DNA from 2 places in the Kitasatospora sp. NPDC087314 genome. Region 1 is predicted to be linked to the other one. Evidence: riboswitches for the same ligand, from Rfam matches in the RefSeq annotation. Region 1 holds a riboswitch; the other holds the start of a gene.
The links. A riboswitch is a leader RNA that binds a small molecule or an ion and turns the genes downstream of it on or off. The one in region 1 is predicted to bind cobalamin.
Positions count from the first base shown of each region.

Region 2: linked by a shared signal. The riboswitch ahead of ACIO5E_RS13275 (HoxN/HupN/NixA family nickel/cobalt transporter) and the one ahead of ACIO5E_RS17405 (FecCD family ABC transporter permease) in region 1 are both predicted to bind cobalamin.

Region 1 is NZ_JBIUYE010000007.1:214,046-219,298, reverse strand. It holds gene ACIO5E_RS17420 (GNAT family N-acetyltransferase) at 1-335, opposite strand, end outside; gene ACIO5E_RS17415 (ABC transporter substrate-binding protein) at 422-1,417, opposite strand; gene ACIO5E_RS17410 (ABC transporter ATP-binding protein) at 1,472-2,254, opposite strand; gene ACIO5E_RS17405 (FecCD family ABC transporter permease) at 2,254-3,339, opposite strand; cobalamin riboswitch at 3,463-3,601, opposite strand; gene sodN (superoxide dismutase, Ni) at 3,691-4,086, opposite strand; gene sodX (nickel-type superoxide dismutase maturation protease) at 4,364-4,747, shown strand; gene ACIO5E_RS17390 (CGNR zinc finger domain-containing protein) at 4,757-5,253, opposite strand, start outside.
Region 2 is NZ_JBIUYE010000005.1:273,081-278,333, reverse strand. It holds gene ACIO5E_RS13280 (type B 50S ribosomal protein L31) at 1-152, shown strand, start outside; gene ACIO5E_RS13275 (HoxN/HupN/NixA family nickel/cobalt transporter) at 221-1,333, opposite strand; cobalamin riboswitch at 1,365-1,579, opposite strand; gene ACIO5E_RS13270 (ArsR/SmtB family transcription factor) at 1,661-2,044, shown strand; gene ACIO5E_RS13265 (hypothetical protein) at 2,115-3,800, shown strand; gene ACIO5E_RS13260 (AAA family ATPase) at 3,789-5,253, opposite strand, start outside.

The sequences.
Region 1 (5,253 bases):
CCGCGCTCGACGGCGATCCGCGCCAGTTCCAGCAGCAGCGCCTTGCCGTGGCCGCCGCCGCGGGCCTGCGGGCGGACGTACAGGTCCTCCAGGTAGATCCCGTGGGTGCCGCGCCAGGTCGAGAAGTTGAGGAACCAGATCGCGAAACCGACCGGCTCGCCCGTGGTGTCGTCCTCGGCGATCAGGCCGAACACCGCCGGGGCGGCGCCGAACAGGGCGTCGCGCAGCTGTTCCTCGGTGGCCACGGCCTCGTGCGGGGCCTTCTCGTAGTCCGCGAGCTCGCGGATCAGGGCGTGGATGACGGGAACGTCGGTCACAACGGCGGTGCGGATCATGCTGCGAGCCTACTGCGCGGGCCCCGTCCCGGCCCAGGACCGGACGGGGTCCGTTCGGCGATCCGCCGGCCCGGGCGGCGGACCGGTCAGCGGGCGGGGACGGTGCCCAGGTAGGCGGCCAGCGCGGAGATCGCGGCCGGGTTGCGCGGGCTCTCCACCAGGTCGACGTAGTCCAGCACGAAGATCCGGTCGTTCCTGATCGCGGAGACGCCGGCCAGCGGCGGGAAGGACCTGAGGAAGTTCCGCTTGGCCTCCGCACCGGTCTCGCCGTAGTTGTTGATCACGATCACCTCGGGATCGCGCTGGACAACGCTCTCCCAGCCGGTGGTGACCCAGGAGTCCGCCAGGTCGCCCATGACGTTGGTGCCGCCGGCCCTGGTGATGATCTCGTCGGCCGCGGCGAACCTGCCCGCGGTGTACGGCTTGTCCTGCCCGCTGTCGTACAGGAACACGGAGGGCCGGCGCCCGGGCTGCGGGACGGCGGCGACCTGCGCCCTGAAGTCGGCGATCAGCTTGTCGGCCCGGTCCCGGACGTCGAAGACCTCGCCGAGATTGGCCAGGTCGGTGTAGAGCGCGTCCAGCGGGGACATCACGCCGCGCTCGGTGCCCTTGCCGCTGCGGCAGGACTCGCTGAGCACGTACGAGGCGATGCCGAGGTCCTTGAGCGCCTGCGGGGTGAAGCCGCGGCCCTCGTCGAAGCCGTAGTGCCAGCCGGCGAAGACCAGGTCGGCCCTGGCGCCCAGCACGATCTCCTTGGTGATCTCCTTCTTGGAGAGCCAACCGGTCTGCTGGTAGCCGTCCTTCCAGGCGACCTGGTCGACCTTGCCCTTGTCGTCGGGCATCACGTAGCCGGCCATCCGGTCGGCGAGGCCGAGGGCGAGCATCAGCTCGGTGATGCCGACGTCGTTGGTCACCGTCCGGGCGGGCTTCTGCGGAAAGGTGAGCTTGGTGCCGCAGTTCTCCACGGTCACCGGGTAGTGGGCGGAGGCGGCGGTGGAGTCGGCGCTCGGGGCGATCTCGGCGCCGCAGGCGGTGAGTCCGAGGGCGAGCAGGGCGGTGGCGGCAACGGCCTTGGTACGCACGGGCCTTCTTTCGAGGTCGAGCAGTTTTCGGGGTCGATCGGTCCGCGGGGTCGATCAGTCTTCGGGGGTGGGCCGGATCCGGTCGAAGAGCAGTTGGGCGGCGCCGGTCACCGGGTGCCGCACGGGAGCGGCCCGGACGCCGAACACCTCGGCCAGCAGGTCGGGGCGGAGCACCTCGGCGGGCGGCCCCGAGGCGACGATCCGGCCGGCCCGCAGCACGTACAGCAGGTCGCAGTGGCCGGCCGCCAGGTTGAGGTCGTGCAGCGCGGTGAGCACCGTCGGTCCGGCCTGCCGGACCAGCGCCAGGACGTCCAACTGGTGGGCGATGTCCAGGTGGTTGGTGGGCTCGTCCAGCACCAGCAGCCGGGGCTCCTGGACCAGCGCGCGGGCGATCAGCACCCGCTGCTTCTCGCCGCCGGACAGGCTCAGGAAGCCCCGCCCGGCCAGGTGTTCGGCGCCGACCCTGCGCAGCGCCCCCGTGCAGCGCGCGTGGTCGCCCGCGCCCGGGCCGCCCAGCCCGCGCCGGTGCGGCAGCCGGCCCATGGCGACCACCTCGGCGACCGTGAAGTCGAACTCGGCGGAGTGCTCCTGGGGCAGCGCGGCCACCCGTCGGGCGGCCGCGCGCGCGGTGAGCGCGTGCAGGTCGTCGCCGTCCAGCCGGACGGCCCCGGCGGCGGGCCGCAGCGCCCGGTAGACGCAGCGCAGCAGGGTCGACTTGCCGCTGCCGTTCGGCCCGACCAGCCCGACCACCTGCCCGGCGGCGGCGTCCAGGGTGACGTCGTGGACCAGCCGGGCGCCGGCCAGTTCGACCGAGACGGAGTCCAGGGCGAGGTCCATCAGCGGCCTCCGAAGGAGTAGCCGCGACGGCGCATCAGCAGCAGGAAGCATGGCACTCCGAGGACCGCGGTGACCACCCCGACCGGCAGTTCGGCGGGCGCCAGCAGGGTGCGCGAGACGATGTCCACCCAGACCAGCAGCAGCGCCCCGGCGAGCGGCGCGACCAGCAGTACCCGGCGGTGTCCGGCGCCGACCAGCATCCGGGCCAGGTGCGGCACCATCAGCCCGACGAAGCCGATCGCCCCGCTGACGGCGACCACCGTGCCGGTGACGGCGGCGGTCACCACGAACAGCTCGCGGCGCAGCCGGTCCGGGTCCACGCCGAGCGAGGCGGCCGTCTCGTCGCCCATGGCGAGCGCGTCCAGCCGGCCGGCCGCGCAGGCCAGGTACGCCAGACCGGCCAGCACGGTGGCGGCGGCGATCGGCACCGAGCCCCAGGTGGCGCCGCCGAGGCTGCCGAGCAGCCACATCATGGCGTCCCGGGCGGCCTCGCCGCGGGCGGCCGCGAAGACCATCAGCGCGGTGAGCGCGGAGAAGCCGTAGGAGAGCGCGGTGCCGGTGAGCACCAGCCGCAGCGGGGTGAGCCCGTAGGCCGTCCGCGCCGCGAGGTAGACCAGCACCATGGCGAGCAGCGCGGAGCCGAACGCGGAGACCGAGATGGCCCACACCCCGAGCGAGGCGAAGGCGCCGAGCAGCAGGACGGCGTTGGCGCCGACGGCCGCGCCGGAGGAGACGCCGAGCACGAAGGGGTCGGCCAGCGCGTTGCGCACCAGGGCCTGGACGGCGACCCCGGTGGCGGCCAGCCCGGCGCCGACCACGGCGGCCAGCACGGTGCGCGGCAGCCGGATCTCCCAGACGATCGCGTAGGCGGCGGCCTCGCCCGCCTCCAGCCGTCCGCCCGTCAGTCCGGCGGCCAGCAGCCGCAGGGCGCGGGGCAGGCCGATCCCGGCGGCGCCCAGTGCGACCCCGCAGACCAGTGAGAGCAGCAGGGCGGCGGCCAGACCGACGGTGAGGGGTGCGGCGGGTATGCGACGGGCGGGCGGGCTCACCGCGCCGCCGCCCACGGGTGCGGTGCTCACGCGCACCTCCGGGTGGTTCTCTCGCTCCGCTCGTCCACGGGTGCGCCTTGCCTCGGGCCGCGGGTGTGCGGGGGCGGGCGCCGGACGGGCGCGGGCCCGGGCGCCGTCCCCTCGCAGTCCACGGCGAGTTGTCGGGAGGTCGGCGGCCGAGGGCGATCGGGCTGGCACGGCCGACGGGCCGCGCTCACCGTTGCGGGTCAGCGCCGGATTCACACCGGACTTCCCCCTCGGACGCCCTGGCAGCATAACAGCCACTCAGGCCAGGCAACCCTTACCTGGGCCGCGATCGGGCGTGGACGCACGACCGCCCCCGTCCGGCGCTGCGGACGGGGGCGGTCGGGTGGCGACGCGTCAGGCTCAGGCCTGCTTGGTCTCCCAGAAGATCTTGTCGACCTCGGCGATCAGGTCCAGCAGGGCCTGGCCGGTGGCCGGGTCGGTGGACGCCTTGGCGGCCGAGGCGGCCTTCAGGGTGTCGTTGACCAGCTGGTGCAGCTGCGGGTACTTCTCGAAGTGCGGGGCCTTGAAGTAGTCGCTCCACAGCACCGAGATGTGGTGCTTGACGGCCTCGGCGCGCTGCTCCTTGATGATGATGGCGCGGGCGCGGAAGTGCGGGTCCTCGTTGGCCTGGTACTTCTCCTGGGTGGCCTTGACCGACTCGGCCTCGAGCCGCGCCTGCGCCGGGTCGTACACGCCGCAGGGCAGGTCGCAGTGGGCGTGGGCGGTGGCGCGCGGTGCAAACAGACGAGAGAACATGGGAGTCCTTCCTTAGATCGTCTTCCCGCGCCCGAGATTACCCTTCCGCCCCCGTCGTTTCGCGATCGGGCGGTGGGCCTAGGGCAAAAGGCGGACCCGCAACCGGGGTATTCCGGACATCGAACAGGGTGACGGTCCGTACGGCAGACTGGGACCGGGTGGTCCGGGAGGAGGAGTCGTGGCGCGGAGCACGGAACCGGAGGGCACGGAACCCCAGGGGCGGGGCCGGCGCGGCGGCGCGGTGCCGTTCGGGCTGGTCGACGTGGCGGGCCCGTCGATGGTCCCGACCCTGCGCGAGGGCGACCAGCTGCTGGTGCGCTACGGCGCGCCGATCCGGCCCGGCGCGGTGGTGCTCTTCCGGCACCCCTTCCAGCAGGACCTGCTGGTGGTGAAGCGGGCCGCCGAACGGCGCCCGGGGGGCTGGTGGTTGCTGTCCGACAACCGGCCGGTGGACAGCGACAGCCGCAGCTACGGCCCGGTGCCGGACGAACTGGTGCTCGGCCGGGTGCTGCTGCGGCTGCGCCCGCGCCCGGCCTGGCTGGCGCCGGGGCGCCGGCTGGAGCGGCTGCTGCTGACCACCCGGCTGGCCCGGGTGCCGGGCCTGGCCCGCCGCCTGGGCGTCTGGGCGGAGGAGCTCCAGGGCGTGTCGGACAAGCCCTAGAACGGGCGCCTACCCTGCGGCGCCGAGGGCCGCGGCCTCCGCCTCCTGGCGCTTGCGGGCCCGGTACGCGGCGACGTTGGCGCGGGTCGCGCAGCGGTCCGAGCAGTACCGGCGGGAGCGGTTGGTCGAGGTGTCCAGGTAGGCGTTGCGGCAGGGCGCGGCCTGGCAGATGCCGAGCCGGTCGGCGCCCAGCTCGGTCAGGTGGACGGCCAGGCCCATGCAGGCGACCGCGCTGAAGTGCGCGGTGGCGGTCGGGGAGTTGTCGGCCAGGTGCAGGTGCCAGCGCGGCCGGCCGGCGTCGTCCAGGAAGTCGTGCCCGGAGACCAGCGGGCTGACCGGGTACTCCATCAGCAGGCTGTTCAGCAGGTCGACGCCCCGGATCTCGTCGCCCTCGGCGGCGGCCTCGAAGACCCCGCGCAGCCTGGTGCGCACCGCCCGCAGCCGGGGCAGGTCGGATTCGTCGGCCTGCGCGGCGGCCCGTGAGGAGTCGGAGAACAGGGCGCGCA
Region 2 (5,253 bases), on a different contig from region 1:
GCACGATCGAGTGGGAGGACGGCACCACCTATCCGGTGATCGACGTCGAGATCTCCTCGGCCAGCCACCCCTTCTACACCGGTCAGTCGCGCGTCCTGGACACCGCCGGCCGGGTCGAGCGCTTCCGTCAGCGCTACGGCGACCGGCACTGACCCGCGGCAACGCGACGGCGCCTCCCCCCGAACCTGCGGGGGAGGCGCCGTCGGACCACCGGTGGCCCCTACTCGGCCGCCACCCAGCGCTTCTCCACCCGGGCCAGCTTCCAGTACGCGATCGCCGCGGCCCAGACCACCACGAACAGCCCGGCGATCGCGTAGCCGACGTTGTCCAGCGAGATGTCCGCGATCCAGCCGGTGACCGGGTCGGTCAGGTCGAGCTTCTCGTGCAGCACGCCGACCAGCTCGATGGTGCCGATGACGAACGCCACCGCGATCGACAGCCCGGTGATCGTCAGGTTGTAGTACACCTTCCGGACCGGGTTGGCGAAGGCCCACTGGTACGCGAAGTTCATGAACGTCCCGTCCAGCGTGTCGAACAGGCTCATCCCGGCCGCGAACAGCAGCGGCAGGCAGACGATCGCGTACCAGGGCAGCCCGGCCGCCGCGCCCGACCCGGCCATCACCATCAGGGTGACCTCGGTCGCGGTGTCGAAGCCGAGCCCCAGCACCATGCCCACCGGGAACATCTGCCCGGGCCGGGTGATCGACCGGGTCGCCCGGTTCAGCACCCGGGCCATGAACCCCCGCGAGTTGAGGTGCTCCTCCAGCTGCGCCTCGTCGTACGACCCGGCCCGCATCGACCGGAACACCTTGAGGATGCCGAGCAGCGCGGCCAGGTTGAGCGCGCCGATCAGGTAGAGGAACGCGCCGGAGGCCGTCGTCCCGACCACCCCGAGCCACTTGTGGGTGGTCGACTCGTCGTCCATCAGGGTGTTGGCCAGCTGCGCGCCGCCCGCCACCAGGGCCGCCATGATCACCACCATCGAGGAGTGCCCGAGGGCGAACCAGAAGCCGACCGAGACCGGCCGCTTGCCGTCCGCCATCAGCTTGCGGGTGGTGTTGTCGATCACCGCGATGTGGTCGGCGTCGAAGGCGTGCCGCATCCCGAGGGTGTACGCGGTGATCCCCAGGCCCACCCCGAAGACCTGGGTACCGACCTCGTACTTGTGCGGCGCCACCAGGAAGACGAGCGTCCCGAAGGCCACCACGTGCATGGCCACGATCACCCCCATCAGCCCGGCCGTACGGATGGTGTCCTCGCGCCTCCAGCGGAACGTGGGCAGCGCGGGCGGTGTCGCCGTCGGCTCGGCGGCGGCGGTTTCGGGCACGGTCATCTTCGGGTCACGCTCCAGCACCTCGTGGAAACAGTTCGTGAGATGCCGTGGCCGGTCTCCTGGCTTACGGGGATTCCGTACCCGCCTTCCCAGGCGCGCGAGGCTCCCAGTGGCGTCGTGGGTACGGACGACTCTCCATCGACGACGATCGCGATGGCCCGATCACAGTGGCGAGGGCCGCTCCGGGCTGGGACCCCTGAGGATCCGTCACCGGTCTTCCCGAGCACCACGGCGGGGAACACCGTAGGGGCCAGGCCCCACCCTTGCAAGGCTGCGCACCTGCGCAGGTGTCCAGGATCACACGCCCCCGCCTGCGACAATGAGCGCATGCATCTCGTACCGGCCGACCGCGCGGGCCACCGCACCATCGACGGACACCGGGTCTGCGAGGCCATCGCCGCGATCGGCGACACCGCGCACGTCCGCTCCTGGGCCGAGCGGTTCTCCCTGCTCGCCGACCCCGGACGGCTCGCCCTCCTGCTCGCCCTCCACCGGGCCGGCCCGCTCGCCGTGACCGACCTCGCCGTCGCCACCGGCATGCGCGACCCCGCCGTCTCCCAGGCCCTGCGGCTGCTCCGGACGGCCGGCGTCGTCACCGGCGACAAGGACGGCCGCGTCGTGCGCTACCGGCTCGTGGACGACACCCTGCGCCCCCTCCTCGACGAGTGCGCCGCCGCCGAGCACCACGAGCCCACCGCGGCGACCGGCTGACCGGCTCTCGGGCTGACCGACACTCGGGAAACGGCCCCGGAGCGGCACCGGGGGTGAGTACGATCATGGTGTGCCGTCCCACCCCCACGCCTGGCCCGCCGACCGCTGGAACACCCGACCGGTCAAGGCCCGCGTGCTGGCGGTCGCCCGCACCCTCACCTCGGCCACCCGGGTCCTGGACGTCCTCACCCTGCTGCACCCGGACGGCCTCGAACGGTACTTCACCGTCAACCCCGGATCCGCCTTCGCCGACCGCGCCCTGGACGAGTACCTGCACGACCTGCCCGGCATCACCGTGCTGGACTGGGAGGACGCCGTCCGACGCCACTTCGACCTGGCTGTCGCCTGCGCCGTCCACGCCTCCATGCACCGCCTGGACGCCCGGCTCGTCGTCCTCCCGCACGGCGCCGGCTACAACCGCCTGGTGACCGAGTCCACCGGCGACACGGTCAGCTCCGCCGGCCTCTCCCGCAACGAACTCACCCACCACGGCCGGGTGTTCGTCGACGTCCTCGGCCTCTCCCACCCCGAGCAGCTGGACCGCCTGCGGGTCTCCTGCCCGGAGGCGCTGGACGTCGCCCACGTGGTCGGCGACCCCTGCTTCGACCGGATGCTCCGCAGCCTCCGCTCCCGCGACGGCTACCGCGGCGCCGTCGACGGCCGGCGGCTCGTCGTCGTCAACTCCACCTGGAGCGAGCACTCGTTATTCGGCTGCCGCCCCGACCTGCCCCTGCACCTGGTCCGCCGACTGCCCGCCGACGAGTACACGGTGGCCGTCGTCCTGCACCCCAACATCTGGAGCCGGCACGACCCCGAGGCCCTGCTCGACAGCGCCCGCCGGATGGGCCTGCGCCTGATCCCGCCCCACCAGGGCTGGCAGGCCGCCCTGGTCGCCGCCGACTGCCAGATCGGCGACCACGGCTCGGTGTCCGTCTACGGCGCCGCGCTGGAGCGGCCCACCGCGCTCGTCGCCACCGGCGCCGCCGAACTCGACCCGCGCTCCCCCAGCTACGCCTTCGGCCAGGCCGCGCCCGTACTCGACCCCGACGGCGACCTCGCCGCCCAGCTCGACCAGATCCTGCGGAAGCAGGACCCGACCGCGCTGCGCCGGATCGCCGACCGCTCACTCGGCCGGCGCGGCCGCTCCGCCGAGCTGCTGCGCCCTTTGCTCTACTCCTTCCTGGAGCAGCTGGACGAACCCGGGAACGAACCGGTCCTGCCGCCCTACCCCAAGCCCGTCCCACGCCCCGGAACCACCGACGGGCCCACGGCCTACGACGTCGAGGCCGAGAGCGAGGGCACCGAGGTCAGCCTGCGGCGCTACCCCTTCGAACCGGACGATCACACGCCGCGCGGCTTCCACGCGCTCACCGACGAACACCCGGGCGACGCCCTGCGCTACACCGCCGAGGTGCTGGCCCGGACCGAGGTCCACGCCGAACGCCCGGCCGCACGCTGGCTCGCCGACTCCGCCGCCGAACTCCCCGGCCTCGCCGTCGCGGTGGCCGCCCTCGGCCCGGCCCGCCACCTGCTCCGGCTGCGCACCGGCCTGCTGTTGGAGGCCTGCGCCGAACGGGACTGGAGCTGCCCCGAGCCCAGCCTCGACCCGCTGCTGCTCGGCTCCGCCGTGGCCTGCTGGATCGCCGACGGCGGCGACCCGGCCACCCTCCCCGAGCACGGCCTCACCCTCCGCACCGGCGACCACCGCACCCGGGTGTCCTTCACCACCGGGCCGTGCCGGGCCTCAAGCCCGTAGTTCCCGCAGCCGCTCGCGGCTGTGCTCCGCCAGCTCCAAGTCGCCCAGCTCCTCCGCGAGGGCGGCGAGCAGGGTGTGGGCCTGCGTCTCCTTCGCGTACTGCTTCCGCTCCTCGGCCCGCCGGGCGCAGTCCTTCGCGTGGGCGACGGCGAGGTCGAGCTGCCCGAGGGCGCGGTGGGCCCGGGCGCGGACCAACGGCAGCTTCATCAGCATGTCGTCGTCCCCGGTGCGCCCGGCCTGCGCCGTGGCCTCGTCCAGGACGGCCAGCGCCTGCTCCGGGCGGGCGTCCGCGATGAGCGCCTGCGCCACGTTGTAGGCCTGCACGATCTCGCCGTGCGCGTCGCCCCGGTTGGCCTCCCGGGCCAGCGTGAACCGCTCCACCGCCCGCCCCGGCCGGCCGTCGGCCAGGCACAGCAGGCCGTCCGTCTCGTACAGCACACCCACGACGCGCCGGTCGGTCACCAGCGGCACCTGCTCCGCGGCGAGCGCCAACTGCTCGGCGGCGAGCGGGTACTCCTTCCGCTCGAAGTGGGCGCGGGCGAGCTGGTTGCGCATCCGGACCACCGCGGCCGGCTGGTTGTCCCACTGGGCCGATTCGACGCCGAGCCGGTGGGTGGCGATCCAGTCCTGGTAGAGCTTGCGGCCGTGGTACAGCGGCCAGAGCGACTCGCAGAGCCGCCACACCTCACCGTGCCACTGCCGCCCGGCCGCCTCCTCCACCACCGCGCGCAGGTTGGCCCGTTCGGCGTGCAGCCACTCCAGGGCCGCCGCACCGGAGGAGAAGCCGGGCAGCCCCGCACCACCGGCCTCCTGCAGGCGCAGCCTCGGCCCCATCGCGCGGTCGGCCAGCGAGGCCCGGCCCCGGAAGTAGGCCACCACGCGGGCGAGGAGTTCGAGCCGACCGGGCAGCTCGCGGGTGCGGCTGTAGGCGTGCAGCCGCACCACGTCGTGGGCGCGGAAGCGCGCCTCCAGGCCGTCGTCGTCCACCACCTCGTCCAGCAGGTGGACGGCGCGCAGTTCCTTCAGCGCCGTCCCGGCCTGCTCGACGCCCGTCGCGCACGCCAGTTCGGCGGACACGAAGGGGCCGGGGTGCACGCCGACGAGGTGGTAGAGCGCCCGGCCCTGCGGCGACAGCCGCTCGTAGACCAGGTCGTAGGTCGGGCCGAGATCGCTCCCCTCGTCGTGCAGCACGGCCAACCTGCCCTCCCGGTCGTGCAGTTCGGCCACCACCCGGCCGATCGGCAGGCTGTCGCGGTCCAGCAGCTGGCTCCCGACCGCGTTGAGCGCGAGCGGCAACCCGCCGCACAGCTCGACCAGCTCCGCCAACTCCCCGTCGGTGCCCCGCTCGGAGCCCAGCCAGGCCCGAACCAGATCGGCACCGGCCGTCGCGCTCAGCGGTCCGAGCTGCCGCACCTCGGCGCCGTCCATCCGCAGCGCGGGCAGCCGCCGCCGG